Regions from separate parts of the Cytobacillus sp. FSL W8-0315 genome, predicted to be linked through region 2. Evidence: predicted binding sites of a transcription regulator. Region 2 holds the regulator's gene; each other region holds the start of a gene.
What was found. The regulator Rex, encoded in region 2, represses fermentation and respiration genes when NADH is low (regulators of the CRP and FNR family bind a similar motif). The targets are predictions, from matches to a motif close to TTGTGAAATATTTCACAA.

Region 1 (9,885 bases), 340 kb from region 2:
AATGACAATATCAATGTCCAAATACAAACAAACACCAGCAATCCAAAGCTATATTTCAATGTCATTTTCGTCAAATCGGCTTCTTTTCCTGTCTCGCCAACAGCTGCTGTGGCAATGGCGATGGACTGAGGAGAGATGAGCTTTGCCATCACGCCTCCAGCCGTATTGGCAGAGAGCAATAAGGATGAGTTGGTTCCGATCACATGACCGGCAGTCGCCTGGATGGGCGCAAATAGAGTATTATTGTTCACGACAGATCCTGTCATGAACACCCCAATCCAGCCTAAAACGGGTGATAGCAGTGGAAATATAGTTCCAGTGGTTGCAACGGCTTCACCCAAAGTGACGGTCATTCCTCCGTACGTCATGAGCTTTGAAATCCCGATAATGGCACAAATCATGATAATCGGAATCCAAAACTCTGAAACGGTCTTTTTGAGAAGCTTGAATCCTTCACCCATACTGATGCCTTGAGTCGTTGCGATTGTCGTTAAGCCTGCCAATAAGATTGCTGTGCCTGTTGCTCCTATTAAGCTGATGCTGACACTAAGAGAAGATCCGGGTATATCGAAGTTAATGACTGTGAATTCCAGCAGGCCCCCTTCAGCAAAAAGACCTTTAAATGCCGGGAAACTCCATATTAAAATAAATAGGGTCAATAGATAAAATGGTGACCATGCTTTAACAATTTTACCTAAGGAATGCTGTTCAAATCGACACTCTTTCCCATTGAGCAAAAAGATATTTTTTGGTTTCCACTTTTTCAGAAATAACGCTAATACACCCATTGCTAATAAGGAAGGAATAATATCAGCAAGCTCCGGGCCTATAAATATCGTGATGATTGCTTGTGCCACAGTGTAAACCCCAGCTGTGATCAGGATAGCCGGGAATACTTCCTTAATTCCTTTAATCCCGTCAATGAGCCATATTAATAAAAAGGGAATGGTAAAGTTAATAATCGGCAGTGTCAGAGCTGTCATGATCGACACATCCATGGAAGTAACCCCTGGAATCCCAAACGTATCGACAATGCCGACCGGTATTCCAATCGCACCAAAGGCGCCTGAAGCACCGTTTGCGATGAGACAGAGCATGGCTGCCTGTAAAGGCTTGAAGCCCAGTGACACTAACAGCACGGCACAAATGGCAATCGGTACGCCGAAGCCGGCAGCTCCTTCGAGAAAGGCATTAAAGCAAAATCCGATCAGAAGAAATTGAATGCGCTGGTCCTGGGAAATTCCTGCGATGCTTCCGCGCAAAATATCAAACTTGCCTGATGCCACCGAAATTTTATATAGCCATACAGCCATGACAATAATCCAGCCAATTGGCCAAATTCCTGATGCAGCACCTTGAATAACACTTCCTGCCGCTTCTCCGAATGGCAATTTAAAGATGATAAGAGCGATGAAAAAAGTGACAGCTAAGTTTACTAGTGCTGCATGAATACCCTTCATTTTCAATACCGTCAAGCAAATCAGAAATAACAGAATCGGTATAGCTGCCACCAGGGAGGAAATAGCCAGGTTATGAAAAGGATTGAACGTTTCCACTAACATATGATCTGCTCCTTTGGATCTAAGATGTCAACTCGTCATAATGCTGAATTTTGGATGTCTTTTAAGGTTTGAACAGATCTAGCAAGCTTCCTTTTTTCATCCTCTGTCAATGACAGCTCAACAATATTTTTCACACCGTTTCTTGTGATAAGTGACGGAATCCCGACAAACACATCACTTTGGCCATATTCTCCTTCTAACAATGCTCCAACCGGCAATACCACATTCTCATTTCGTAAGATGGCTTTTGTTATTCTGACCAGCCCCATCGCAATTCCATAGTAGGTTGCACCTTTTGCGTTAATAATTTCATATGCAGCATCCCGGACTTGGACAGCAATTTCTTCTTTTCTTTCTTCTGTTAATCTCTCAGCTACCGGGGTTCCGGCAATATTGGCAAAGCTCCATACCGGGAATTGGGAGTCGCCATGTTCACCGATAATATACCCATGGACACTTACGGCTGCCGTATCAAATTCTTTCCCTAATAAATAGCGGAATCTGGCAGAGTCCAGGATGGTTCCAGACCCGATGACTCTTTCTTTAGGCAAGCCAGAGAATTTCCAGGTTGCATAAGATAAGATATCGACTGGATTTGCTGCAACTAAGAAAATCCCATTAAATCCAGAATCCATAATGCTCTCTACAATGGATTTGAAGATCTTAACGTTTTTATTCACGAGATCCAGCCGTGTTTCTCCCGGTTTTTGCGCTGCCCCTGCACAGATCACCACAAGAGCGGCATCCTTACAGTCCTTATAAGAACCATATCTAATCGTCATAGCCGTTGGAGCATAGGCAATGCCGTGGTTTAAATCCATGACATCTCCTTTTGCTTTCTCCTCATTTACATCAATAATGATTAACTCATCACATAAGCCCTGATTTAATAAGGCATAAGCATAACTTGATCCAACAGCGCCATTTCCTACTAATACAATTTTGTTTCCTAATGTTAAATTCATAATAAGTTCCTCCAATAATTAATTGTGAAATATTTCACATGAGATCATAAAAAAATATTCTATTGATTTCATCTTATTTAGGTGATTAAATCTATGTGAATTAATTCACATATTAAACTAAAAAAATATCGATATAGTTATTTGTGAAATGCTTCACATTTAAAATATATCAGTGCTTTTGTTTTTGCGCAAGTCTTTCCTCAAACTTTTTTCAAACAATTAAGGAGTGGATAAGAAGTGCCAGCCCCCCTGTAAGCTGCAGCATAGCGGGGAGCTGGCACTGATCATTATTGCACTAATACTTTTTTCCGTGCTTCATCCTGAATGGGATTTGTGCCATTCTCCACACCCAGCTCATTTAGCCATTTGCGATAGGCAATAGTAAGGGCGTCTGACTTAAGATGCAGCTCTGCCTGTAAGTCAAGCGGCAGAAGCTCTGGTTTTTGACTTTGGACGATATCTAAATCCTGATAAAAAATCGTATCCTGAAATTCAATAAAAGGCTCATCCGGCATGTCCAGATCATAGTTTCTGGTCAACAGCATAAATGCCTTGGCCTGCTCATGATCCTCTTGATTGACAGCTAGCAGAATCGTCAGCTCATCATCCGATCCTTCCGTTGTTTTTGTAAAACGGGCGGTAGTTGGATTAAGGATTTCATACACATAGTCAGCATACCCGCCTTTGGAGCGTCCGTCAGGGTTCGGCTGATAGACCGGGATTTTACTAGTAATTAAGCGATTATCAACAAATTCAACTTTATAATCGACAACCTCCGCATGATCCTCATCTCCAAGCAGGCCTTCATGTACAAACATAAGATGCGAAACATCCAGGAAATTTTCAATAATTCTTGGGGCATTTGCTTTTACCTCATAGGGGCCGCAAATTGCAGTCCGGTACCCCTCCATGCTATATTCAGGAAAGGAAACAAGCGGCGCCGGATCTTCCCCTAAGTTAACCCAGATCAGCCCCAGATACTCCTCACAATGGTAAACGGTTGCTCTTGCTTTACTTGGAATGGCTCTGCCGCTCGGCAGGGCAGGAATCTTCTCACAGGCACCTGTACAATCGTATTCCCAGGCATGATAAGCGCAGACCAGATTTCCGTTCTTCACCTTTCCAAGGGAAAGGGCTGCCCCCCGGTGGATACAAAGATCCTTAAATGCGTGAACCCCTTTTTCATTGCGGAAAATGACGACACGCTCCCCAAGGACAAATACCTGTTTGGGATCCTCCAGTAATTCCTCTGCTTTGCATACTGGATGCCATTCATTACATAATCGATCTTGCTGCATAGCGACACTTCCCTTCGCGACTTTAATTGACATGTACTGTTACTTCATTTGTTTTTACACTATCTTCAAGCTTTTGCGGCAGAACCAGATTTAGAACCAGCGCTGTAATCGCTCCGATGGCTGTACCTGATGAGACAAAATAGGTTGCAATGTCAGGCAGCCCTTTTAACACATCAGCAGGCATTAGCACGGCAAACAGGGCAAGCATAATCGGCACACCGATCACAAGCATATTCCGTTCTGTAAAGGCCACTTCCTTAATCACTTTGAATCCATTCATCATGATGACTACGCATAAAATGGCAAACACACTGTTGATGACAACCCCGGGAATGCATGCTATTAAATTCATCAGCTTTGGCATCATGCCCAGGATAATCATAATCACACCGCCTGCGATAATTGGCCTGCGGCTTTTCACTCCTGTGATGGCAATGATGCCGGCATTGGATGAGTAGCCTGTTACCGGTGTTCCCCCAAAGAAGGAACCAATAAAACAGCCCAGCCCTTCTCCAAATGCCCCGCCATTTAAACGTTTATCATCCAGATTTTCCCCTGTCACCTTACTAACCGTAAACCACGTCCCAGTTGTTTCGATTGTGACAATAAAATAGATGGCTGCCATAATCAGAATCGCATGCAGATCAAATTCAGGAGCTCCAAAGGCAAACAGGCTTGGCATCTGGAACCACGCCGACTTACCCAGCGATGAGAAGTCGACTAACCCAAAGAATGAAGCAACAATTGATCCAATACCTAGTGATAAAATAACGGATACGATTTTAATGTATTTCAGTTTCGATTGGGACTTCTCGCCAATATACATGCAGAAAATCAGCACAGCCGCTGTCACAGCTGCAACGAATATATTTTCTCCAAAGTTTCCTGGTGCCGAGTAGATAGAATTGATCGCACTCGGCATTAATGAAAGCCCAACAACGACAATGACTGTCCCCGCTACAATCGGAGGGATGAATTTCCTGACGACCTTGCTGAATACTTTAAGCGGGTAGCCCAATAAGGCAACAAGCAAAGCTCCGGGGATCAAACTGCCAATCATCGCACCGATTCCAGAAGTTGTTCCGATGGCTGCCAGTGCACTAAGCGGTACAAAGGATGGCCCTTGCATGACTGGAAGCTTCATAGCAAATCCTGCTTGAATGATTGTGGCAATTCCGCAGGCAATAAAGGTCATTTGTATTAACAGAGCACTATCCGGAACGGAAAAGGACAATAATCCTGCTAGAATCATCGGCGGAATGAAAAGATCCATCGCCAATACTTGCTGCAGCCCCAGAAAAATGGATTGTCCAACTGAAACCTCTTTTCCCGTTTTACTGCTGTTTGTTTTTCGTTTTTCAGTCCTTGCATCCATCATTAGAACCCCCTGTTGGTGTTATGATATCCATATAATCACTGTTTCTTTAAACAGACCAATAGAAAAAGCCCAACGTATATGCTCTCTCCCAAATGTAAAAAAGCATATACCTCGAGCTTAAAAAATCGAAGTACGAAAAGAACAGACGAATTCCAAGTGAGTCTTTGTCCATCCTGTTCCTGCTTTTCATAGTCGGTTTATTTACGGTAAACGGGTAGAAACTTGTAGGCCATATCCCTACGATTATATGAAAAACACTATTTAATTTTTTGATTGAAATTATCTTACAATAACTTTCCTGTAAATGACAACAAGATTTTTTACAATACTTTTCTGCTAGACTGAGTTTACTCTTTCCTTTACAATGACTATAGTAGCACAAAATACGAACGTTAGGAAGGTATATATGAGTAAATATACGTATATTTTTCATGGAACCGCTTTTTCTAGTCATTCTCCTAAGAAAATAAATATTTTAAAAGATTACTTATTTTTCGTGAATTCAAATGGGATAATTGAAAAAATCGCGGATCCTGAGCATGAGGACTACCCATCCCTGCTCGCTGCCTATGAAGGACAGGAGAACTTTCACCGCTTAGCAGACGGGCAATATTTCCTTCCTGGTTTTGTGGACTTGCATGTCCATGCTCCGCAATGGGCTCAATCAGGGACAGCTTTGGATATTCCCCTCTATGACTGGCTCCACACATACACATTTCCATTAGAGTCCAAATATGCAGATTTGGCTTTTGCCAAGAAGGTTTATGAAGATCTCGTGAATACACTGCTTGCAAATGGAACCACGACGGTCCTTTACTTTGCTACCGTTCATAAACAGGCAAGTTTATTATTAGCGAAAATATGTGCGGAAAAAGGGCAAAGGGGCTTAGTGGGTAAAGTCGTCATGGATGATCCTGAACAAAATCCAGACTATTATCGGGATGCAGATGCGAAAACAGCGTTAGCCGATACGGAGGAGTTTATTTTAGCGGTAAAGGAGCTGGCCAAAACGGTCAAACAAGGCGTGTATCCTGTCGTTACACCGCGATTCATACCAAGCTGTTCAGATGAAGCACTAAAGGGCCTGGGTGAACTGGCTGCCAAATATGATACACATATTCAATCCCACTGCAGCGAAAGTGACTGGGCTCACATCTATGTACAGGAACGTTTCAGCAAGCATGATGCAGCAGCCCTGCATGATTTCGGATTATTAGGCGAAAAATCGGTAATGGCACATTGCAATTTCCTGGATGACCATGATGCAGAGCTATTTGCCAGTACAGGCACCGCAATCAGCCATTGTCCGCTGTCCAATGCCTACTTTGCCAATAGCGTGATTCCAATCAAGCGCTTTATGGCCAAGGGAATTGATATTGGATTAGGGACTGATATTTCAGCTGGCGCAACTCCAAGTCTTTATGATAATGCCAAACAGGCTGTTGTCTCCTCCAGAATGCTGGAGGACGGAGTAAATTCTGCTCTTCCTGCAGAGGAACGGGGAGTGCCGGACTCCCGGCTTTCCATCCATGAAGCCTTTTACCTGGCTACAGCCGGCGGCGGAGAAAGCTTAAGTCTGCCTATTGGGCGAATTCAGGAGAACTATGCATGGGACGTTCAAATAGTCGATACGAAAGTGCCGGGAGCAAGCCTCCCCATCTTTACCGAAAGTGAAGCGTTAGATGATATTTTTCAAAAAGTCATGTATCTCGTCCGTCCGGAGCATATTCGGGAAGTCTGGGTACAAGGGGAAAAGGTTCACTCGCGTTCTTGAGGGACTGCGTAAAAGGTTCAGAATGACTTCTGCCTCTTTTGTCCGAACGAGCATTGGGTTCGGACTACTCCCCTTGGATTCCCATTTCTTCTGTCCGAAGTTGCGCCCGGTTCGGACTCTATCTCCCGGTTTTTCGCCTCTCCTGTCCGAAGTTGCACCAGGTTCAGACTCTCTCTCTCGGTTTTCCGGCTCTCCTGTCCGAAGTTACACCAAGTTCGGACTCTATCTCCCGGTTTTTCGCCTCTCCTGTCCGAAGTTACACCAAGTTCGGACTCTATCTCCCGGTTTTCCGGCTCTCCTGTCCGAAGTTACACCAAGTTCAGACTCTCTCTCTCGGTTTTCCCACTCTCCTGTCCGAAGTTACACCAAGTTCGGACTCTATCTCTCGGTTTTCCGGCTCTCCTGTCCGAAGTTACACCAAGTTCGGACTCTATCTCTCGGTTTTCACACTCTCCTGTCCGAAGTTTCTCCAGGTTCAGACTCTCTGTTTCGGTTTTCCCACTCTCCTGTCCGAAGTTGCGTCTGGTTCAGTCTTATTCCTTTTAATGTAAGTCATTTTTCAGCACATCAGCAAGCCGGTGCAGTTCATCTGACCGCCGAATGAGGTATTGCCGCCCTTCCTTCTGCAGGTATCCTTTATCGCAAAACTGTACAAGAACATGCAATAGGTGGCGATAAGATACCCCTAAAAAATCACAGACGGTTACATGTTTTTCCTTATAGACCTCCCCATCAGCGGTTTGCAGAATGAAATCCGCCAGTCGGTTTTCTAGCGGAAAGGAAAGGCTCTGGGAGTACTTTTCAGCCATTTTCGTTGCTTTCATACTTAAAAACTTGGTGAGTTCACGAAGAAAGGTCGTATCTTCAAGGAGCCTGTTGCGGTATTTATGCAAAGGCATCGCAAAACAGATTGTCTTCGTGGAGGCTTGAATCCCCTTTGTATAGTACACTTCATGTAATAGCTCCATTTCGCCGATATAATCGTGGGCATTAATAAAATTGATCAAAGAAACCTTGCCATTTTGATATGTTACATAGATTTTGGCTTTACCCTCGATAACATAATACAAATAATCTGGCCTCATGCCTTCGCGAATAATCCATTCATCCCGCTTATATTCGCGTACTTCCATAAACTCCTCAACCTGAAAAGAAAATAAATGCGAAATGGAGTACTGCTCCAGGTAATGCTGCCTTTTTTCCTGATTATAAATTTCCATTCTCCACCCCGAAATATGAGATATCTCATATTATTGTACGAATCTTCCTGATATCATGCAAATATCGGAGGGATATTTAATGAATACACAGAGCTGGATGGGCAGACAGTTTTTCAGTTTCTTTATGACCTGGGGTGTTTTTCTGCCCTATTGGACAGGGTGGCTGATCCATATAAAAGGAATGACCGTTTCACAAGCGAGTTTGATCATGAGTCTAGGTTTGGCTGTACGGGGCCTTTCCACACTCTTTGCCTTTCCCTATTTATCAGGAAAATTCAGCAGTAGAACCCTGCTTAACGGGATGGGAATCGGCACACTGATTGCCATTCTCTGCTATATCCCGGCCAATTCTTTTACAAGCCTGCTGGTGGTTACGCTGTTTTTACACTTCTTTTACCCTGCTCTGATGCCAGCATTGGATAGTGCTGCAGGCATTCTTGTACAGAGTAAGCAATTAAGAGATTACGGAAAGAGCCGCTCATGGGGGTCAATTGGATTCGTTGTATCCGGCATGATCCTGACTTTCTTCACAGGGGCATTTGGGGATGATGCCATATTCTGGGCTCTGCTGCTCGGCATGATCGTATTTCTGTGCCTCGGTTTAATGAATACGCCGGACGTTTTATCGGAAAAACCCAAAAGCGTCCAGACAAAAGGCGCCATAAAGAAATTATTCAGCATCCAGCACTTCGGCCTGGTGCTCGTCATAGTCATTTTACTGCAGGCAGCACATGCTTCTTATTACAACTATGGCTATATTTATTTGCAGGAAATTCAGGCTCCCCAATATTTAATCGGCCTGATCATTAACATTGCCGTGATTGCAGAAATCCTATTCTTTTTCATTGCCGACCGGACTTTCCGCAAATTTTCAATCGGCTCTTTACTGGCATTGGCAGCATTGGGCTCAACCGCACGCTGGATACTCGTATTTGCTTTTCCGCATGTGATTATGTTTACGGTTGCCCAAACACTTCATGCCTTTTCATTTGCCATGGCACACTATGCCTTTATGAAATACTTAATCAAATACGTTCCCCATGAACAGGTGCCGATTACACAAGGAATATACTCTGCACTCGCTCTTAGCTGGAGCACAGCCATCTTCACGATTTTTGGCGGGTATTTATATGAAATGGAACCAAGATACGCGTTTATCGGGATGGTGGTTTGCACGATACCAGCATTGATCCTGGCGGTTATTTATAGGAAACTTGTTCATGCGAAGGAAATTACTGAAGGGAGTTTGGCAGGTTAGCGGAGCATGCCCTTTTCGGGAATGCTCTTTTTCAGTGTTATCCAAGTAAAAAACAGCAAGCTCAAAAGAAGCTTGCCGTCTATTTTGCTTCGAACATATATTTCCGGTACGGCTTTCGTATCGATAATAGGATACCCATGAATATCATATTGGACAGCAATGAGCTTCCCCCATATGACAATAAGGGCAGTGAAATCCCTTTGACTGGCATGACCCCGATTGTCATCCCGATGTTTTGGAAGATTTGCAGGGTATACATCGCTATCGCCCCCGAGCAAATATACAAACCAAAGGGCGATTCCGCATGATCGCCGATTACAGCCATCCGGTACAATAGGACGAAGAATAAACTGAGAACAACAGCAGCAGCTATAAACCCGCCTTCTTCCGCAATGGTGGCAAAGATGAAATCTGTATGCTTTTCAGGAAT
Region 2 (9,885 bases):
AGGATAATCGATCAATGCATTTTCAAGAATTTCTTTGCTATCCAGATCCAAATGGTTTGTAGGCTCGTCGAGGATTAAGAAATTGGCTTTCTGCATCATAAGCTTCGCAAGCGCAAGACGTGCCTTTTCACCGCCGCTCAGTGTTGAAACAGTTTTAAGAACATCATCACCAGAGAAAAGAAAGTTCCCAAGTATTGTCCGGATTTCCTTTTCCGGTTTTAGCGGGTATTCATCCCATAATTCGTTCAGGACTCTTTTATTGCTGGTGAGTTCCGCCTGTTCCTGGTCATAGTAGCCAATTGTCACATTGGAACCGTACTGTATCTCCCCGGAAAAAGAAGAGATCTTTTTGATGATGGTTTTGAGCAAGGTGGATTTGCCAATTCCATTGGGCCCCACCAGTGCAATGCTGTCACCTCTTGCCAGTCGCAGTGAAATATTCTCGCTCACTATCTCTTCATAGCCAATAGCAAGAGAATGAATATTTAAAACCTCATTGCCTGATTGCCGTTCAATGTCAAAGCCAAAAGAAGCTGATTTCTCGTCTCCCAGCGGCCTGTCCATCACGTCCATTCTGGCAAGCTGCTTTCTGCGGCTTTGTGCCCTTTTGGTTGTGGAAGCACGGGCAAGATTTCGCTGGATAAAATCCTGCAGCTTAGCGATCTCTTCCTGCTGTTTCTCGAATTGCTTCATTTCTCTTTCAAAGTTAGCCGCTTTTTGATCGAGATAGGAACTGTAGTTTCCTGGGTACTTTCTTATTTGGCGGCGGGAAATCTCGTAAACCTGGGAAACGACCTTATCAAGGAAATATCGGTCATGGGATACGATTAGAATGGCACCGTTGTATCCCTGCAGGTACTGTTCGAGCCATGATAATGTTTCAATATCCAGGTGGTTGGTAGGCTCGTCCAGTATTAAGATATCAGGCTTTGTCAGCAAAAGTTTACCAAGGGCCAATCTGGTACGCTGTCCGCCGCTCAATGATGAAATTTTAGTGTCATAGCCCATTGAGCTGAAGTTGAGTCCGTGGAGAATGGAACGGATATCTGCCTCATATTGATAGCCGCCATTTTCTTTGAAATCAACCTGAAGCTTGTCGTATTCTTTTAAGATGCGTTCATAGGCATCAGAGTTATTTAGGATATCAGGGTCTGCCATTTGTTCTTCAAGGCTGCGAAGCTGTTTTTCCTGCTTCTGCAGATGACTAAAAACAGTCAGCATTTCATCCCAAATGGATAACTCTGATTCCAGGCCGGTATTTTGTGCAAGATAGCCAATTGTTACTTCCTTTGGCTTTATAATCTCACCGGAGTCATATGTCATTTGTCCGGCAATAATTTTCAAAAGGGTGGACTTTCCTGCACCATTGCGCCCTACTAGCGCAATCCTGTCCCTGGTTTGTACTTCAAGCTTTATATTGGTTAAAATGGGATCAGCGCCAAAATTTTTCGCCAGCTGATTGACTTGTAATAGTATCATGTTCTTTCACCTCGGGTATAGAGTAAGTGTAACTCATTCATATATGTTCGGCAATAAAGGAGACAGGACTATAATCCCTTCTGCAGGGCATTCAATCAAGACAAAAGGCAAATAAATATGTGAGGAACAATACAAAGCACATACAAAGTAACAGAAAAATAGTGTATGATTTTGAAGAGAGGTGTTTTGAATGGCGGATTTTACTCATTTTAATCAAGAGGGCAGGGCAAAAATGGTGGATGTCAGCGATAAACCTGAAACGGCAAGAACAGCCATTGCTCAATCAAGTATTACTCTTAATCAGGAGATATACGAAAAGATAACATCCAACTCTATGAAAAAAGGGGATGTACTCGCTGTTGCACAAACTGCAGGCATTATGGCGAGCAAGAAAACATGGGACATTATTCCGATGTGCCATCCGCTGCCGCTTAAGGGCGTGGACATTTCATTTTCATGGAAGGCGGAAGAGGAAGAGTATGTCCTGATCATTACTGCTTCTGTAAAAACGAAGGGAAATACGGGTGTGGAAATGGAAGCGTTAACAGCCGCTTCTGTCTGTGCGCTGACCGTTTATGACATGTGCAAGGCTGTAGATAAAGGAATGGTGATTGGGCCAACCTTTTTAATAGAGAAAACAGGCGGAAAAAACGGAGATTTTAAAAGAAATTAATTCATCATAAGAAATGGGGATGGACGAATGGCCAATGAACCAATTAAGATACCGCAGGCAACAGCTAAACGGCTGCCTTTATACTACCGCTTTCTAAAAAACCTTCACTCATCAGGCAAACAAAGAGTCTCTTCAGCAGAATTGAGTGAGGCGGTAAAGGTAGATTCTGCAACAATCCGCCGCGATTTTTCGTACTTTGGTGCGTTAGGAAAAAAAGGATATGGATATAATGTGAATTACCTGCTGGGCTTCTTTCGGAAGACTCTTGACCAGGATGAGCTGACTAAAGTAGCTTTGATCGGGGTAGGGAATTTAGGAACAGCCTTTCTTAACTATAATTTTCTTAAAAATAATAATACCAAAATAGAAGTAGCCTTTGATGTTGATGAGAGTAAGGTTGGCACGAAAATCGGTGATGTACCGGTCCATCATATGGATGACCTTGAAGAAGTTATTATAAATAATAATATTCAGGTGGCGATTTTAACGGTGCCGGCACCGCCTGCCCAGGCTATTACCGATCGGATGGTGAATGCGAAAATAAAAGGAATCCTTAATTTTACACCTGCGAGGCTCACTGTGCCAGCCTCGATTCGGATTCACCATATCGATCTGGCAGTAGAATTGCAGTCACTGGTTTATTTTCTGAAAAACTATCCGGAAGAAATGTAAAAAAATGAGCCTTTTGGGGGCTCATTTTTTCATTTTATTTTTCATTTTAAAATGCAGGCCAACCATCCGCAGTCCGGTGCCAAAATCGAATGTGGCAATTATAATCAGAAAATAAGTAAAGAATCCCCAGGTTTCTTCATGCTGGATATTCTGTATGGCTATAAAAGTGAAAAGGCATCCGAGAAGGATGTAAATAAAGCCTGAAAACAAAGGTGTGCTTCTCATCAAAATCCCCCAGTAAGTTTAAAACTCTGCAAAGCATTTCCCTATGCTAGAAAAAGCTGATAAAGCTCTGCATTTTTTCCATTTCTTCTAACCATTTTTGCATATTATCCTGATTCAGCTGGATAACCGCAACAAAGGTGTTCATCGCCACATGGGCAAAAATCGGCACAATAATCCGCTTCGTTTTGACATATAAGAAAGCAAAGGTGAACCCCATTGCCGAGTACAGCAGTACATGTTCAGGCTCGAAATGGGCAAGTGCAAAAATGACTGAGCTGATCAGGGCCGATAAGAAGAAGTTGAAGCGCTTATGGAGAGAACCGAAAATAACTTTTCTAAAGACAATCTCCTCAAGTATTGGCCCAATGACCGAACTAATTAAGATAACGATTGGCGATGCTTCAATAATCCGGATAATCTGCTGCGTATTCTCAGATCCCATTTCAATCCCAATCATATTTTCAATGCTGGCAGCAGTAGCTTGAGCGATCAGGGCCAAAAATATACCCCCAACTGCCCAGCCCGCTGAGCTTGCTGCGGAAGATGCATCCCTATCCAGGCCTTTTTTCATCTCTTTTCTTAATAATAGAAGCGTAATGATCAGTGTAACCGTAAAACTGATGACAAGCCAGTAGGCTACAGCCAGGATCTGCATGTTTTCGGGGTTCTGTCCAAGGGCATCTGCAATAAATAACACAAGCGGAACGCCAAACAAACTGGACAGCTGCATGGCAATATAAGCTATTAATATAAACCAATATTCCTTCTTCAAAATGTTATACTCCTTATTCTGAGTGTTGGAAAACAAGTCCTAAAGCCATTGTACTCTTAATAAGGAGCGGGTTTCAAATATCAGCATCAAAGCAGGAAAATACTATGGGTAAAGTGAAGAGTTCCGAAGCATACTTAAGAGGTTGTCTGTGTCGAAAAATAGCGTGTATGGGCGAATGAAATTTTTTCTAAAAAATTTAAGCTTCACCCTTGCAAATAGAAATGAGATTCATTAATATAATAATTGTGTTAGCACTCATACAGAGAGAGTGCTAATAAATAAAAATATTTACATATTATTTGAGGAGGTTGTTTCACTTGTTAAAGCCACTAGGTGATCGAATTATTATCGAGCTTGTTGAAACTGAAGAAAAAACTGCAAGCGGCATCGTACTGCCGGACACTGCTAAAGAAAAGCCTCAAGAAGGTAAAGTTGTAGCTGTAGGAACTGGCCGCGTTCTTGAAAATGGTGAGCGTGTTGCCCTTGAAGTTGCTGACGGCGATCGTATCATCTTCTCAAAATATGCTGGTACTGAAGTGAAGTACGAAGGCAAAGAGTATTTAATTTTACGCGAAAATGACATTCTTGCTGTAATTGGCTAATCGCCGATCAGACGAAGATTATTAAAGAATAAAGCTAAAATTTTTGAGGAGGTTTTTATCAATGGCTAAAGAGATTAAATTTAGTGAAGAAGCTCGCCGCGCGATGCTTCGCGGTGTGGATTCCCTTGCAAATGCGGTAAAAGTAACTCTTGGACCTAAAGGACGCAACGTGGTTCTTGAGAAGAAATTCGGTTCTCCACTTATCACCAATGATGGTGTGACAATTGCGAAAGAAATCGAGCTTGAAGATGCATTCGAAAACATGGGTGCGAAGCTTGTTGCTGAAGTAGCAAGTAAAACAAATGATGTTGCCGGTGACGGTACAACAACTGCAACTGTTCTTGCTCAGGCAATGATCCGTGAAGGCCTTAAGAACGTAACTGCAGGCGCTAACCCAATGGGCATCCGCAAAGGAATCGAAAAAGCAGTTGTTACAGCTGTAGAAGAATTAAAAGCTATTTCTAAGCCAATCGAAAATAAGGAATCTATTGCTCAGGTTGCTGCAATCTCTGCTGCTGACAATGAAGTTGGCCAGCTGATCGCTGAAGCAATGGAGCGCGTTGGCAACGATGGTGTTATCACAATCGAAGAATCTAAAGGATTCACAACTGAGCTTGATGTGGTTGAAGGTATGCAATTCGACCGCGGATATGCTTCTCCATACATGGTTACAGATTCTGATAAGATGGAAGCGGTTCTTGAAAACCCTTATATCTTAATCACTGATAAGAAGATCACAAGCATCCAGGAAATCCTTCCTGTACTTGAGCAAGTTGTACAGCAAGGCAAGCCTTTATTGCTTGTAGCTGAAGATGTTGAAGGTGAAGCACTTGCTACACTAGTTGTGAATAAGCTTCGCGGAACTTTCAACGCGGTAGCAGTAAAAGCTCCTGGCTTCGGTGACCGCCGCAAAGCTATGCTTGAAGATATCGCGATCCTGACTGGCGGTGAAGTAATCACTGAAGAGTTAGGCCGTGACCTTAAGTCTGCTACAATCGACTCTTTAGGACGCGCTACTAAAGTAGTTGTTACAAAAGAAAACACTACAATCGTTGAGGGTGCTGGAGACAGCGCGCAAATCGGCGGACGTGTGAACCAGATCCGCACTCAAATGGAAGAAACAACTTCTGAATTTGACCGCGAAAAATTACAAGAGCGCCTTGCTAAACTTGCTGGTGGTGTTGCAGTTGTTAAAGTTGGTGCTGCTACTGAAACTGAATTAAAAGAGCGCAAGCTTCGCATCGAAGACGCCCTTAACTCTACACGTGCTGCTGTAGAAGAAGGCATCGTTTCCGGTGGTGGTGTTGCCCTTCTAAACGTATACAATAAAGTGGCTGCTATCCAGGCTGAAGGCGATGAAGCAACTGGTGTTAACATCGTATTGCGTGCGATGGAAGAGCCTGTACGCACAATTGCTCACAATGCCGGTCTAGAAGGTTCTATCATTGTTGACCGCTTAAAGCGCGAAGCAGTTGGAACTGGCTTCAACGCTGCTACTGGCGAGTGGGTAAACATGATCGAAGCTGGTATCGTTGACCCAACTAAAGTAACTCGTTCAGCTCTTCAAAACGCTGGATCTGTTGCAGCTATGTTCTTAACTACTGAAGCAGTAGTTGCTGACAAGCCGGAAGAAAACGCTGCTCCTGCAATGCCTGATATGGGCGGCATGGGCGGAATGGGCGGCATGATGTAATTTAAAGCGTTGAACCCAACGTTTTAAAGCATCATCCACCAGGACATAGGTACAGGTTTTCTTGTCCTGCTGTTCCCAAAACTGTTTATAACAAACAAAAAAGGAATTCCTATTCGGGAATTCCTTTTTTTATTTATTCTTTGTCCGAACCCCCGCCAAAAGTTTCGGGAATCATCGTGAAGCCTTCAATCACAGTATCTTCTTCCACTTCGATCATCAGATAGCGCTTGCCGTCAAAATGGACTTGTTTTACATATCGAAGATCTTGCGGGCAGATGGATATGTTGGCTGCCTTCGTGCTGATTTTTATTGATTTTGAATTAAATTTGGGCAGGACGCTGGTTGCCTTTATTTCATATTTGTCATCATCGATGATTTTTTGATAAGCGGATTGGACCTTTTCTGAATTAATATCTTCGAGACCACTCACTTTTAAAACGCGTTCTACGTCTTTGGAATCCAGCTTCGGCGGTTCATCCTCTTCGTTTTCCACGATCATACGGTTAATCTCTTCATATACGTTGGAAAGGGTTGCTGTGCTTAGCTGATCTCCTGTTACGTCTTTAATAATTTCCTCAAAAACGATTTTATCATCCTGCGCCGTCATCGTTTCTTCCCCGTTTAAAACGTCCACTATGAACTGGTAGTCGGGCTCATGTACCTTGCCTGCTGAATACAAGACGTGATTGACATCAGCTGCATGATCGGTAAAGCAAGGAAATAGAAACCCTGAAATGGGAGCCTTGAGGTTGATAATCGGATCAACGGTAAAATGATATTTAAATTCCTTTTCTACATAGTCAAAAAGCAATTCTTTCTTCGGTTCTTGAGTGTTATTTATGCTGCAGAGAATAAAGGGATGAGAATAAACGGCATCCCGTTCACTTTCCTCGGCTTCTGCGTTGCGGCGTTTCATTGGCTTAAGATACTCCCCGCGAATGAATGTAACGACAATATCCTTTTCATATTGCCGGATTCCCAGCATTTTGCCGACTATCTGAAGCATTTGATCCATCCAGCCTTCAGCATCACTGCTTAGCAATCCCTGATGCAGGATGAGTTGACTGCTGTTTTCGGCATCCCTCTGAAACTTTAATTCAAAGAGCTTTTCATCCAATTGGCCGCCAAGCAGCTTTTTGAAGTTATCCATAAATAGCTCCTGCTGATCCTGGTCCAGCATTTCAAAGGGCTGGCTTTCATAATGATAAATCTCACTTGATTCCTTCATAATATAGACATTAAAAATATCTGAGATCTTTAGTAAGTCATTATTTAATTTAAATTGTTTCCGAATCTGTGCGATGTCTTTTTTGTTCACAGTTAAATCCACTCCTAAGCTGCCCAATATGCATATTTACTAGAATAACAAAATACATCAGCTCTATAAATTATTTCTTTTATTTTCGCTTTTTTGAAAAGGGATACGTTAATTAAATTTGGCTGGAGATTTGAGAAGCATGAAGTTGATTTTTACCGGCCGAATTTGCGCTGGCGAGGTGAATGTAGAATGCTGATATTTTGTTAACATAAAGGTATTTAATTGAGGCCTCTCATAAGTTGACTAAACTTATGGGAAGCCTTTTTTATTTCTTTAACATGGGGACATACTCTTCCAGATAAAATTGGATGCAGAAATAAAAATTACAAGTATCGACAAAAAATGGCAAGTTCTTTATAATAGTATAGTAAAATATAATCGTGAAATTAGTCCTATATTCAATAAAATTGAAAAGGCAAACTTATCGAAAGGTAAGGACGCAAAGCTACGAGTCTAAAATCCTCCAGGGTAATGACAGTCGGGTTGCCAAGGATAATAAAGAACGTTTATTTGGCTATCCCTGTCTATTTGGGGATAGTCTTTTTTTTTGGACACCTTTTAAATAGCTGCAAAAATGATGGAGAATACAGGCAAAGGAGATCAGCGATGATAGTTGTAGATAAGAAAAAATACAAAATGGCCATTAATGAGGCCGCAAAGGAAGTTCATGTACAGGTTCATGGGTTAATGAGAGAGGAGGATGCGGAAGGTTATATGATAGATTTACAGGATACGATTAGTAAGGTATCAAGGCAAAGTTATACATTTGTTGTAGACGGGACCCATCAAACACCTGTCCCATCAAAGGTGGTTCCACAGCTTGAACAGACAATGCAATTTTATTCTTCATTGGGATTTAAGGATATTCTTGTAGTAAAACCGTCATCTAAAATTGCGCAGGTGCAAATCAGGAATGCACTTGAGAGAATTGAGTTCTCAGGTACGTTTGTTGATAAAGTGCCTCATGGCATCTAATGTTCGTGACAATGATTAGGGGATCATTATTTTACATTTGAAAGGGAGTAAAGAAGTGCAAACAACACTAGAGCTATATACATACGAAATTATAAAGAAGGATCAGCCAGAATTAATTGTGAAAGCAGCTGATTGTCTGGCTCGAACATTCATAGGAGTGGAGGTTGCAGGGAAATGGGTTCAGGAGCCAATGGTAGGACAATTGAATATAGGCTATGAGGATTTCTATCAATTTACCAAGGATTATTTAGACTCTACGATTGAACAGGGATATTGCGCAGTTGCAAAGGATGCTAATCATAAAGTTGTCGGTGTACTTGCGGGAGATACAAATGCACCTGAGATAATCGGAGAAGACATATTTGAAGGTTCTTTTTATGATATGAATGTAATTCTCCGTGTTTTGGAAGATGTAGATAAACGTTTTATGGAAGATTATAAAAAACAGAATGGACATGAAATCAAGGATGGAGAACTATTACACCTTTTCATGTTAGGCGTAATAGCTGAACATAATCGTCATGAAATTATTCAGCAGCTAGGAAATAGATTAATCGCAAAAGCATCATCCCAAGGATTAAAGGCTGTTTTAGGTGAAGCAACCAACCCTAAATCAATACGGGTCATGGAAAAATATCATAATATGAAAAAATATAAAGATACTGAAGGAAATTATATTGTCCATAAATATCAGGATAATAATAAGCTGAGTGGTATTCCTGCAAATGTAGCAGATGGAACATATATCCTAATAAAAGAGCTTTAAATTACATATAAAGTCTAATTTAATTAAATAGATGTTAGGGGATTTATTATAATGGAAGCGATTATGCTAGGCATCAATATTATTTTAATGGGAGTATCGGTGTTTTTTGCCTATCGATACTTTTCATTAAAACACCATCTCCATATTCATAAGGAAATAATAAATGGAATGGAAGAATTATCAGCAGGTAAAATTGCAGCGAAGGTTGATGAACGAAGCTCTAAACATGCTGTATTTAATGGGCTAATCGACTATTTCGGCCTTGTAAGGGAAAAGTTTTTTTCCTATTCAAAAGATGTTCATGAAAAAGGTGAAAATCTTACTGAAGTCGGTGAATATGCTTCTGAAAAAGCGGATATTGTTAGAGCGGCAATTGATGAGGTAGGCAGAGGGTTGACGAAACAATTGGCAGCAACAGAAGAAAGTGCTGCATCTATGGAGGAAATGACACAGGCTATCGAAGATCTATCCGTGAGATCCCTTCAGATTTCAGAACAATCGAATACTACCTTAGAACTGACGCAGGAAGGAAACGAGAAGCTAAAGGATTCCTTAGATAAAATGAATCAGTTTAATCAAACGGTAAATATAACATTTGATGCCATAAATAAACTCGGAGAAAAATCTCATGAAATCGGCACGATTGTAAAAGTGATTACAGGGATTTCAGAACAAATTAATTTATTGGCATTGAATGCGGCCATAGAAGC
Region 3 (9,885 bases), 3.0 Mb from region 2:
CGATAATAAACGTTTTTCTTGCTGTAGTAGGGGTAAGGCCTCTTTTTAAAAGCTGGATAATGACCATAGTTGCCCAGCCAATTCCCAATGTAACATGGGCTCCGTGTGTACCCAGCAGGACAAATAAGCTGGATAGGAACGCACTTGTCTGCATCGTTGCACCTTCATGGGCATAATGGATAAACTCATTAATCTCCATGAATAGGAATCCTGCGCCAAGTGCAAGGGTAATCACCAGCCAGGTGATTAGCCCTTTCAGGTTATGGCGGCGCATTTCAAAAATGGCGATGCCCATTGTAAAGCTGCTTGTCAAAAGGAGGACTGTCTGAATCATGACATCCTTGATCACAAAAATGTCTTTATGTGTTGGCCCTCCAGCAAAGCGTTCATATAAAACTCCATATACTCCGAACAGAGTGGCAAATAGAACGATTTCAGCGCCAAGGAAAACCCAGAAGCCAAGAATATTCATCCGGTCCTGTTCAGTTTGATATTCAAGGGGCAAAGAAGTATCCACTTTAGCTGACATGATCGTGCACCTCTCCTTCTGTTTTTCTCCACGCATTTTCAATTCTGTGGATTTCATCTTTTGTAACATGGAAGCCTTCATTGTAATCGAATGAACGAATGATCAATCCAGCAAAAATGCCGATGGCAGCTACAGCTGCAGCGATGTGCCATTCAAATACAAGGAGGAAGCCTGCGATGCCAAAGATGACACCCATATAAATCGGAAGCCAGGAATTGCTTGGCATATGAATCTCTTCGATTTCACTGTCATATAACGTTAAGCCTTCATTCTTTTTTTTCATGTGCCAGAAAGGATCAAGGGATTTAACTTCCGGCAGTTTTGCAAAGTTATAGAATTGAACAGGTGACGCAGTAGACCATTCCAATGTTCTTGCGTCCCATGGGTCGCTTGAAATGTTTCTGTCGGCATAGCGGATGCTCCAGTAAATGTTGTAGCAGAACACCGCGAATCCGGCTGCCAGAATGATGGAACCAATTGCCGAAAGCATAAAGAGTGGTGCAAATCCAGACTCGGCAGAGTATGTGTATGCACGTCTTACAGCTCCGTTTAATCCAAGGAAGAACATAGGCATGAATGTTACGTTAAAGCCGATAACAAATAGCCAGAAATGCCATTTACCGATTTTTTTATTCAGCATGAAGCCGAACATTTTTGGCCACCAGTAGTAAAGACCTGCAAATACCGCAAATACGACACCTGGAATTAATACATAGTGGAAGTGGGCAACCAGGAATAATGTATTGTGATACTGATAATCCGCTGCACCCATTGCAAGCATTACGCCAGTAACCCCGCCTATGACGAAGCATGGGACGAATGCAAGTGCCCAAAGCATGGCGGAAGTAATTTTTATGCGGCCTTTACGCATCGTAAACAGCCAGTTAAACATCTTGACTCCAGTCGGTATGGCTATCGCCATCGTCGTGATGGAGAAGAAAGAGTTTACAGCAGGGCCTGATCCCATTGTATAGAAATGGTGGACCCAGACAACCATACTTAAAAGGGCAATTCCAAGGATGGAAAATACCATTGATTTATATCCAAACAATGATTTTCTTGAGAAAGTGGCAATAACTTCTGAGAAAATCCCGAATGCAGGAAGGGCAACAATGTAAACTTCAGGATGTCCCCAAAGCCAGAACAGGTTAGCCCAAAGCATATCCATTCCTCCGCCTGATACTGTAAAGAAGTGTGTTCCATACAGACGGTCGAATGTCATCAGTGCCAATGCAACTGTGAAAATAGGGAAAGCTGCCACAATCAGAATGGATGTTACAAAGGTAGTCCAAGTGAACATCGGCATTTTCATTAGTGTCATGCCTTTTGTTCTCATTTTCAAAATCGTGACGATAAAGTTTATACCTGTCATCAGTGTCCCGATACCAGCAATTTGCAGCGCGACTGCGTAAAAATTATTGCCGATTCCAGGGCTGAATTCCTTGCCTGCAAGAGGGAAGTAAGATGTCCAGCCTGCATCAGGCGATCCCCCGATAACAAAAGAAATATTAAATAGCATAGCTCCGCTGAAGAACAGCCAGAAGCTAAGTGCATTCAGCTGCGGAAAGGCAACGTCACGCGCACCAATTTGAAGCGGAATGACAACGTTCATTAATCCAATCAAGAATGGCATTGCCATGAAAAGAATCATAATAACGCCGTGTGTTGTAAAAATTTCATTATAGTGCTGTGAATTCAGAAATTCCATTTCAGGGCGTGCTGTCTGAGCTTTCATCAGCAAGCCGTCCATCCCGCCGCGGAAAAACATCAATACTGCGGAGATGATATACATGATACCGATTTTTTTATGATCAACTGTAGTCAGCCATTCGGTCCAGAGGTATTTCCACTTTTTTAAATACGTGATGGCAGCGACTGCACCAATCATCGTTAATAAAATAGCAATCTGTGAACCTAGTATAAGGGGGTCCCCAGTAATAAAAAACTCATCCCATTTAATGCCCATGATGGCCACCTCCATGGTTTTCTTGACTATCATGGCTCTCTTCTTCACCATGACCTTCAATTACGTTTGGATTCTCATTTTTATAATTGTCATCTTCTTCGAATGTTTTACCTTGATATCCATGGCCTCTGTAGAGCTCAGGATTTGTATAAGCCTTCGAATTTGGATCAGCATGGTTAACCCATTCTAAATGAGTATTGGAATATGTCAGTCTTCCTAAATGCGTAGGCTTCAGCAGCCCTTCATACTCTTTCTCAGTCAGTTTAGGTGCTGTTTCTTTAACGTCGTCAACCCATTGGTCAAAATCTTCCTGTGTTTGAGCAAGAACCTCAAACTTCATATCCGCATAGCCGCGGCCGTTAAAGTTCGTGTTCTGTCCTTCATATGATCCAGGGTTATCAGCGACAAGATACATTTCAGTTTCCATTTTGGGCATCGTATATTTCTGTCCGCCAAGTGCAGGCACCCAGAAAGATTGCATAGTGCTGGCAGATGTCATTTTAAAGAGAACCGGCGTATCTTCAGGAATATTGACATAGTTCACTGTTTCAATGCCTTCTTCAGGATAGCTGAAGATCCATTTCCAGTCAGCAGATGTTACATGTATTGTAATAGGTTCTTTTTCTTCATAGCCCTTAGGTGTTTCTTCCAGCGCATAAAGTGTTTTTACTGTCGGGATTGTTAGGGCGATGACAATTAAAATCGGAATCCCGGTCCAAATAATTTCAAGTAGTGTACTTCCATGCTCCTCAGGGGGTTCATAATCTTTATTCTCAGGTCGTTCACGGTATTTCCAGACAATGTAGCCGAATAATCCAAACACGACTGCAACGACAAGAAGCATCCAGATCAGGGACCAGTTAATTAATTCGGTAATGCTTCTTGCAACGGGGCCCTGAGGTTCAAATACAACCATATTGCAGCCGCTTAAAACCATTAAGGGCAATAGGGCTGTTAAAGAGAGCAGCATTTTCTTCATCTGATGTTTCATCTCCTTTTGACAAAAACTATTGTTAAATAATTCACAAATAATGTGCGGGTTTTCACAAAGATGCCAAAAAAATATATAGCTGGTAAACATAAGCATCCTTAAAAACCTTTATTTAACTTAGTTATCACTGTGTAAATGATATTAACATAAGCAAATGTGAAAAGTTGTGACAAAAGTGGGAAGGAAATAAATGTAAGCTATTTGGACAGCTTATATTTTTGTTCAAATAGCATTATTACAGGGTTTTGGTCATCAAAACAACTTTTGAACAAATTTTGAACTTTAATGCGACACCCTAATTATCTTATGTTACATCCATATTCAAGCAAAAAACCACCAAATAAAATTCTCCATACAAGAATTAATTAAATGAATTCTCTCTTTGTTGAAAAATACTGAATAGTACAGTAACATGGACTAATAATAGAGAAGGACAGGGTGAGGAAATGACTGATTTAAGAAGTGATACGGTTACAAAGCCAACTGAAGAAATGCGGAAAGCTGCTTATGAAGCTGAAGTTGGGGATGACGTATATGGAGAGGATCCATCAATAAATAAATTGGAAGAGACAGCTGCTGAGGTGCTTGGTAAGGAGGCAGCTCTGTTTGTAACGAGCGGCACACAGGGAAACCAGATTGCCATCTTAACACATTGCCGTCCGGGCAATGAAATTATTCTTGAAGCAGAAAGCCATATTTTTTATTATGAAAGCGGCGCTTCATCTGCCTTTGCCGGAGTCCAGACAAGGACGCTAAATGGGATAAGAGGTGCAATGAATCCTTCAGAAGTGGAGTATGCCATTAGGGGAGAAGATCAGCATTATCCGGAAACAGGATTGATTTGTCTGGAAAATACCCATAACAGAGCTGGCGGTGCCGTAATACCTATTGATAATATGGAAGAAATATACAGAATTGCCAAAACGAATAATATTCCCGTACATATTGATGGGGCAAGACTGTTTAATGCAGCCGCAGCCTTAAACCTGCCGGCTTCTGAAATGGCCAATCATTGCGACACTGTGCAAGTATGCCTCTCTAAGGGGCTCGGAGCACCTGTTGGTTCCATTCTTGCAGGCAGCAGAGAATTTATTGCTGCAGCAAGAAAATGGCGCAAAAGATTGGGAGGGGGACTCCGCCAGGCTGGGATCATAGCAGCTCCGGGAATTGTTGCATTAACGAATATGAGAGAGCGTTTAGCCGAGGATCACGAAAATGCTCAATATCTTGCACAGCAGCTTGGACAAATCAAAGGGATTGAAATCGTAAATCAAGTAGATACAAATATCATTGTGGCTGATGTAAAAAACCTTAAAATGAACTCATCGGAATTTGTTGAAAAGTTAAAAGCTGAGGGAGTGCTTTCAGGAACTTTCGGACCTTCTTATGTGCGTTTTGTCACTCACTATGATGTTACTAAAAAGCAGCTTGAAGATGCAGTCATAGCCATACACAGAACAGCTGGTCAAATGATCTAACTGCAAATAAAAACGCATGTTTTCTGCAGCAAGCGTTTTTCCGTTTCAAATGAATCGCATATCTCAGCTTAGATGGCTCAAAAAGCACACAAATGGTTATAAGAAAATAAAAGGAAATCGGCGCATTAGCCGATTTCCTTTTTGTTGATTAAAGGTTCAAGCTGATTTTTTATATCATCAAGCAATTCATGAATGGTCACTTCATTATCTGTTTGTCCTTTATCAAGAGCGGATTCCAAAAGCTTTGCAAAATCATTAAAGTTAGTTTTCATAATAGACACCTTCAAATTGCAATGTATTTTATGACTCTATTCCCTGATAAGATTTTTTAAAACTCATTATATATTATTAATTTTCCGGCTGAGGTGTGACGAATAGTGAACAGCCATTCAATCTTGTTCTTTGTATGAATGTTTAGGTCCTAAGAAATCTGGGTAATTAATACTGATAAATTTCTCAGCTGCCCCCATACCTGTCTAATACAAAGCGAATAGTATAGCAGAAAGAGATTATAGATTCATTCATTCATTAATTAAATCAGGAGGTCTGGTTATGAGATTGGTGCAAATGGATATTGATCAGCTATTGGAAGCCACATCGGAAATTGCCGAAGAAGATCTTGGCTATATGATCAGACATGTAGAAATTGATCATTTATTAGAACGAACCCAGGATTGGTAATATATATGGAAAATCCCCGCAGTCAGGAACTGAGGGGATTTTTTATGCTGAAGACTTATTTTCTTGAACATGGTTCTTAAATCGCAAAGTTTTTTTAGAAGATATAACTACCCCCAAGGTGACAATGCCTCCGCCGATTATCTGATACAAATACAATTTTTCCTCCGTAAAACACAATGCGAAAATGATAGCGAAAATAGGGAGAAGATTCAGGAAAACCCCTGCTTTGGCTGCTCCTATTAAGGAAACTCCAAAATTCCAGGATAGAAAAGCCATAATTGAAGCCAGAAAACCAACATACAGCAAGATTCCTGCGGAAGTTAAGGTGAAGACAGGGGTTTTTTCCATCACTAGATATTCAATAAGGCTTAAAGGCACCAATAGTAAAATGCCGATATATGTTGATGCATAAAAAGAAGTTAGCACAGGCAAAACGTTTGAATATTTTTTGCCAATTACCGAATACGATGCCCACATAATGACTGCTGCCAATACGTATAGATCTCCGGCATTTATTTTCCATGAAAGAAACATTTCAATCGATCCCTTTGAAATAATATATAAAATTCCAAAGACTGACAGGAGAATTCCTGCTGCCTGGTGGGCTAGAAGTTTTTCTCTTAAAATAAATATGGCTAGAATGGCGATAAAAAGCGGTGTAGTACTATTTACCACAGATGCATTAATTGATGTGGTGTATTGCAGCGCAAAATAAATGATTGTGTTGTAACCGGCAACACCTGTCACCGCCAATAGCAAAAGTATCCGCTTATGCTCCCAAATTATGTTCCAATCTCTTTTTAGCTTCTTGACCATAAAAGGAGTTAAAAGCAAGAATGCAATGATCCATCGCATTAGGGAAAAGAGCAGCGGCGGAAAATAATCGACACCAATTCTCCCTATAACAAAATTCCCTCCCCAAATCATGTTCGCTAAAATCAGCATTAAAAAACCATACTTTTTGTTTGTCCCATCCAGCATTTGAGAAAACCTTCTTCCTGCACTGTAATAAATTAAATTTTACCTTTACCGCCAGGAAAATTCATTAATTTCAGAAATTTTATAAAAATTAATTTGTAACTATTGGAAGATTCAACCCGTCAACTTACTTAAAAAGGGGTGTCTTTCATGAAGAAGAAATGGATTTTTCTGGGCGGAATCACACTGATCATTATTTTATTGGCGTACTTCTCGTTTCTTAACAGGTTAAAAATTGTCAGTAACCTGGCAGAAAATAATGAAGAAGTGACAGTTTTAAAGAATAAGGTGTGGGAAGTTACGTTTTCAAAAGAACTTAATCCAGATAGTGTGAACAACAGCTCCGTTTATATTTTGAATGAGGAGGGCGGAAAAGAGCAGGTTAAAGTCTCACTGGAAAATAATAATAAATCCATCGAAATTCAACCGCCTGATGAAGGATATAATCTAAATTCTCCAAACTATACATTGGTCCTTACTAAAGATATCAAAACAAAGGGCGGACAAAACCTGAATCAATCAGTAAAAACTGCTTTCAAAGTTATAGATACTCTGCCGGCAATCGGCTCAAGAAATAAATTGAACGATTACTTTTCAAAAATGCTCAATGAAGAAAGGACATTCCTTGCTGGAAGGGATATGGCAGTGAGCGAGGAGAGCAGCAGTGAAAAGAGCTCAGCAGATTCTGCAGGTGCAGACTTTTCCGCAACAAATGTTCAAGTAGCCGGTATAGATGAAGCTGATCTGATAAAAACGGATGGTACGCATATATACAAAATTACTGATAATAAAGTCCAGATTATTAAGGCCATCCCGGCTGACAAAATGAAGATGGAATCTGAATTATCATTTAATCAGGAATTCTCTCCCTATCAGCTATTTATAGAAGGCAATCAATTAATTGTTATGGGCCACAGCTATAAAGATGCTCCTGTTCACATAGGAAAACCTGCTTCAGAAAAAAAGATTGCACCTGCATTTCATTCCACAAAAACGATTGTTTTCAATATCGATAATAAACAAAATCCAGCACAAATCAGAGAAGCAGATATCGAAGGCAGTTTGCTTGCTTCCAGGCTAATGGATGGAAAGGTATATTTGATTACAAGTCATTTTCCCGAATATTGGATTTTGGAAAGAAATAAAAATGCAGATATGCGTCCCCGTTATTTTGATACTGCCGAGAGCAGGGAGCAGCAGATCGTCGATTATAATGAGATAAAATATTTTCCAGGTTCCCAAAACGCAAATTATATTAATGTAGCTGTATTGAATTTAAGAGCCGACAAAGAGCCACTATCAGTCACAAGCTACTTAGGCAGCGGAAATGAATTCTATATGTCCCATAATAATCTATATTTATCAGCAGCCAATTACAATAATGAAACAATCGGAGACAGACAGATGCCCCATCCGGATACGAGCATCTATAAATTCAATATAAAAGACGGAAAAGTAGAGTTCCAGACATCAACTGAAATAAAAGGCACCGTTTTAAACCAGTTTTCAATGGATGAATATAATGAAAACTTCAGAGTGGTAACAACCAAAGGAGAGGCCTGGGACGAAAGAACCCCTTCTTCCAACAGCCTTTATATTCTGGATAAGAATTTAAAAAAGATTGGACAGCTGGAAAACCTGGCTAGAGGAGAACGGATTTATTCTGCAAGGTTTATGAATGACCGTATTTATATGGTTACTTTTAAGGAAACGGACCCGCTCTTTGTCATTGATGGATCAAATCCGGAAAAACCTTCTGTTCTGGGTGAGTTAAAAATTCCCGGCTTCAGCAATTACCTGCACCCATTAGACGAAAACCACCTCATTGGCTTCGGACATGATACGAAGATAACAGGAGGCAAAGGAGCAGGCAGCCAGCCTGTTATTACAACAGACGGTGTAAAAATATCTTTATTCGATGTAAGCAATACCAATAAGCCAGTTGAAAAAGATACAGAAATAATAGGAGGACGCGGAACATATTCACCTTTAAATCACGATCACAAAGCTCTGTTTATCCATAAAAAGAAAAATCTATATGGATTTCCGATTTCAATCTATCAAAATAAAGAAGGAAGCCAGTTTGAATCAAATTTCGACTACCAGGGTGCGTTAATATACAAAATTACTGCCCAAAATGGAATCGAGCTTCAAAGACAAATAACCCATCAGACAGAAAATGCAATTTATGAAGAATGGGAAGATACAATTGAAAGGCTTATCTATATCGGCGACCACATATATAGCATTTCCCCTAAAAAAGTGGATGCCTACCATATAGATGGATTCAAAAAAGCAGGAGAACTTGAGTTAAATTAATTGGAGGAACCAGCCATTTTCTGGCCGGTTCTTTTTTATGCGCACACTGAAAAACAATAATGGAAATGAATTACCACATATTAGAATGAAAATGTCGAATAAAGGCTAATATAAAGCTGATAGTATATAAATATAATTTTACTAAAACGGCTGGTGAGAATATGAAAGGCGGGAGTACCCCTAAATTAATATCTTCTGAAATGGCCATGCTCTGGAACACCTATGTAGCTGATACAGCAGCAGTCTGCTGCATAAAACACTATATAAAAACAAATGAAGATCCGGATGTCTTGCCGGTTTTGAAATATGCGCTATCCATCGCCAAGGATCACATAGACGACATTTCCTCACTCTTTCAAAAAGAAGATTTTCCCATACCTGATGGATTCAATGAAAAAGACCTGCACAATGACACACCCAGGTTATTTTCAGACGTAACCTATATTAGATTCATGCATCATTTAGGAAGAACCGGATTGAATGCCTATTCACTTGCTAAATCAGTTTCTGCAAGAAAAGACATTCGCAGCATGTTTAAAAAATACTATGAGCAAACAGAGAAACTTTTTGATATGGCCGCTGAGGCCATGGAGGAAAAGGGAATATTCATTCGATCACCATATATAGATTATCCTAAAAAAGTAGAATATGTATCAAACCATCGTTTCCTTGGCGGAATTGCAGGCAAAAAGAGGCAGCTGCTGGCCATCGAAATCGCCCATTTGGGTACGAATATCGAGTTATCCAATATTGCTAAAACTATGCTTTTGGCATTCAGCCAGGTAGCTAAACAAAAAGTCATAAGCGATTATTTCAAAAGAGGCTATGATATGAGCCTGGAGCATGCGGAATATTTTCTCAATGTCTTAAAAAATGACGATGTGGCATATCCAAGCACATGGGATGGGTCTATTACAGACTCAACCATCTCACCTTTTTCGGA

Region 1: MKY20_RS04285 (L-lactate dehydrogenase) is a predicted target of Rex. The motif match lies at 2,550-2,567, and genes of this name have one in related genera.
Region 3: qoxA (cytochrome aa3 quinol oxidase subunit II) is a predicted target of Rex. The motif match lies at 3,506-3,523, and genes of this name have one in related genera.

The regions. Positions count from the first base shown of each region.
Region 1 is NZ_JBBOOC010000001.1:778,205-788,089, reverse strand. Features, by position in the region: gene MKY20_RS04290 (L-lactate permease) at 1-1,562, opposite strand, end outside; gene MKY20_RS04285 (L-lactate dehydrogenase) at 1,598-2,527, opposite strand; gene MKY20_RS04280 (aromatic ring-hydroxylating dioxygenase subunit alpha) at 2,815-3,825, opposite strand; gene MKY20_RS04275 (nucleobase:cation symporter-2 family protein) at 3,848-5,203, opposite strand; purine riboswitch at 5,373-5,474, opposite strand; gene guaD (guanine deaminase) at 5,610-6,977, shown strand; gene yeiL (transcriptional regulator YeiL) at 7,520-8,197, opposite strand; gene MKY20_RS04260 (MFS transporter) at 8,277-9,455, shown strand; gene MKY20_RS04255 (FtsW/RodA/SpoVE family cell cycle protein) at 9,535-9,885, opposite strand, start outside.
Region 2 is NZ_JBBOOC010000001.1:435,696-445,580, reverse strand. Features, by position in the region: gene MKY20_RS02395 (ABC-F family ATP-binding cassette domain-containing protein) at 1-1,479, opposite strand, end outside; gene moaC (cyclic pyranopterin monophosphate synthase MoaC) at 1,670-2,152, shown strand; gene MKY20_RS02385 (redox-sensing transcriptional repressor Rex) at 2,180-2,824, shown strand; gene MKY20_RS02380 (YdiK family protein) at 2,846-3,049, opposite strand; gene MKY20_RS02375 (CPBP family intramembrane glutamic endopeptidase) at 3,096-3,821, opposite strand; gene groES (co-chaperone GroES) at 4,139-4,423, shown strand; gene groL (chaperonin GroEL) at 4,485-6,116, shown strand; gene MKY20_RS02360 (DUF4317 domain-containing protein) at 6,250-7,434, opposite strand; cyclic di-GMP riboswitch class I at 7,839-7,925, shown strand; gene MKY20_RS02355 (hypothetical protein) at 8,041-8,409, shown strand; gene MKY20_RS02350 (hypothetical protein) at 8,465-9,175, shown strand; gene MKY20_RS02345 (methyl-accepting chemotaxis protein) at 9,227-9,885, shown strand, end outside.
Region 3 is NZ_JBBOOC010000001.1:3,420,598-3,430,482, forward strand. Features, by position in the region: gene qoxC (cytochrome aa3 quinol oxidase subunit III) at 1-529, opposite strand, end outside; gene qoxB (cytochrome aa3 quinol oxidase subunit I) at 519-2,495, opposite strand; gene qoxA (cytochrome aa3 quinol oxidase subunit II) at 2,485-3,474, opposite strand; gene ltaE (low-specificity L-threonine aldolase) at 3,933-4,964, shown strand; gene MKY20_RS17495 (hypothetical protein) at 5,090-5,236, opposite strand; gene MKY20_RS17500 (hypothetical protein) at 5,517-5,645, shown strand; gene MKY20_RS17505 (DMT family transporter) at 5,688-6,626, opposite strand; gene MKY20_RS17510 (beta-propeller domain-containing protein) at 6,774-8,942, shown strand; gene MKY20_RS17515 (DUF3231 family protein) at 9,104-9,885, shown strand, end outside.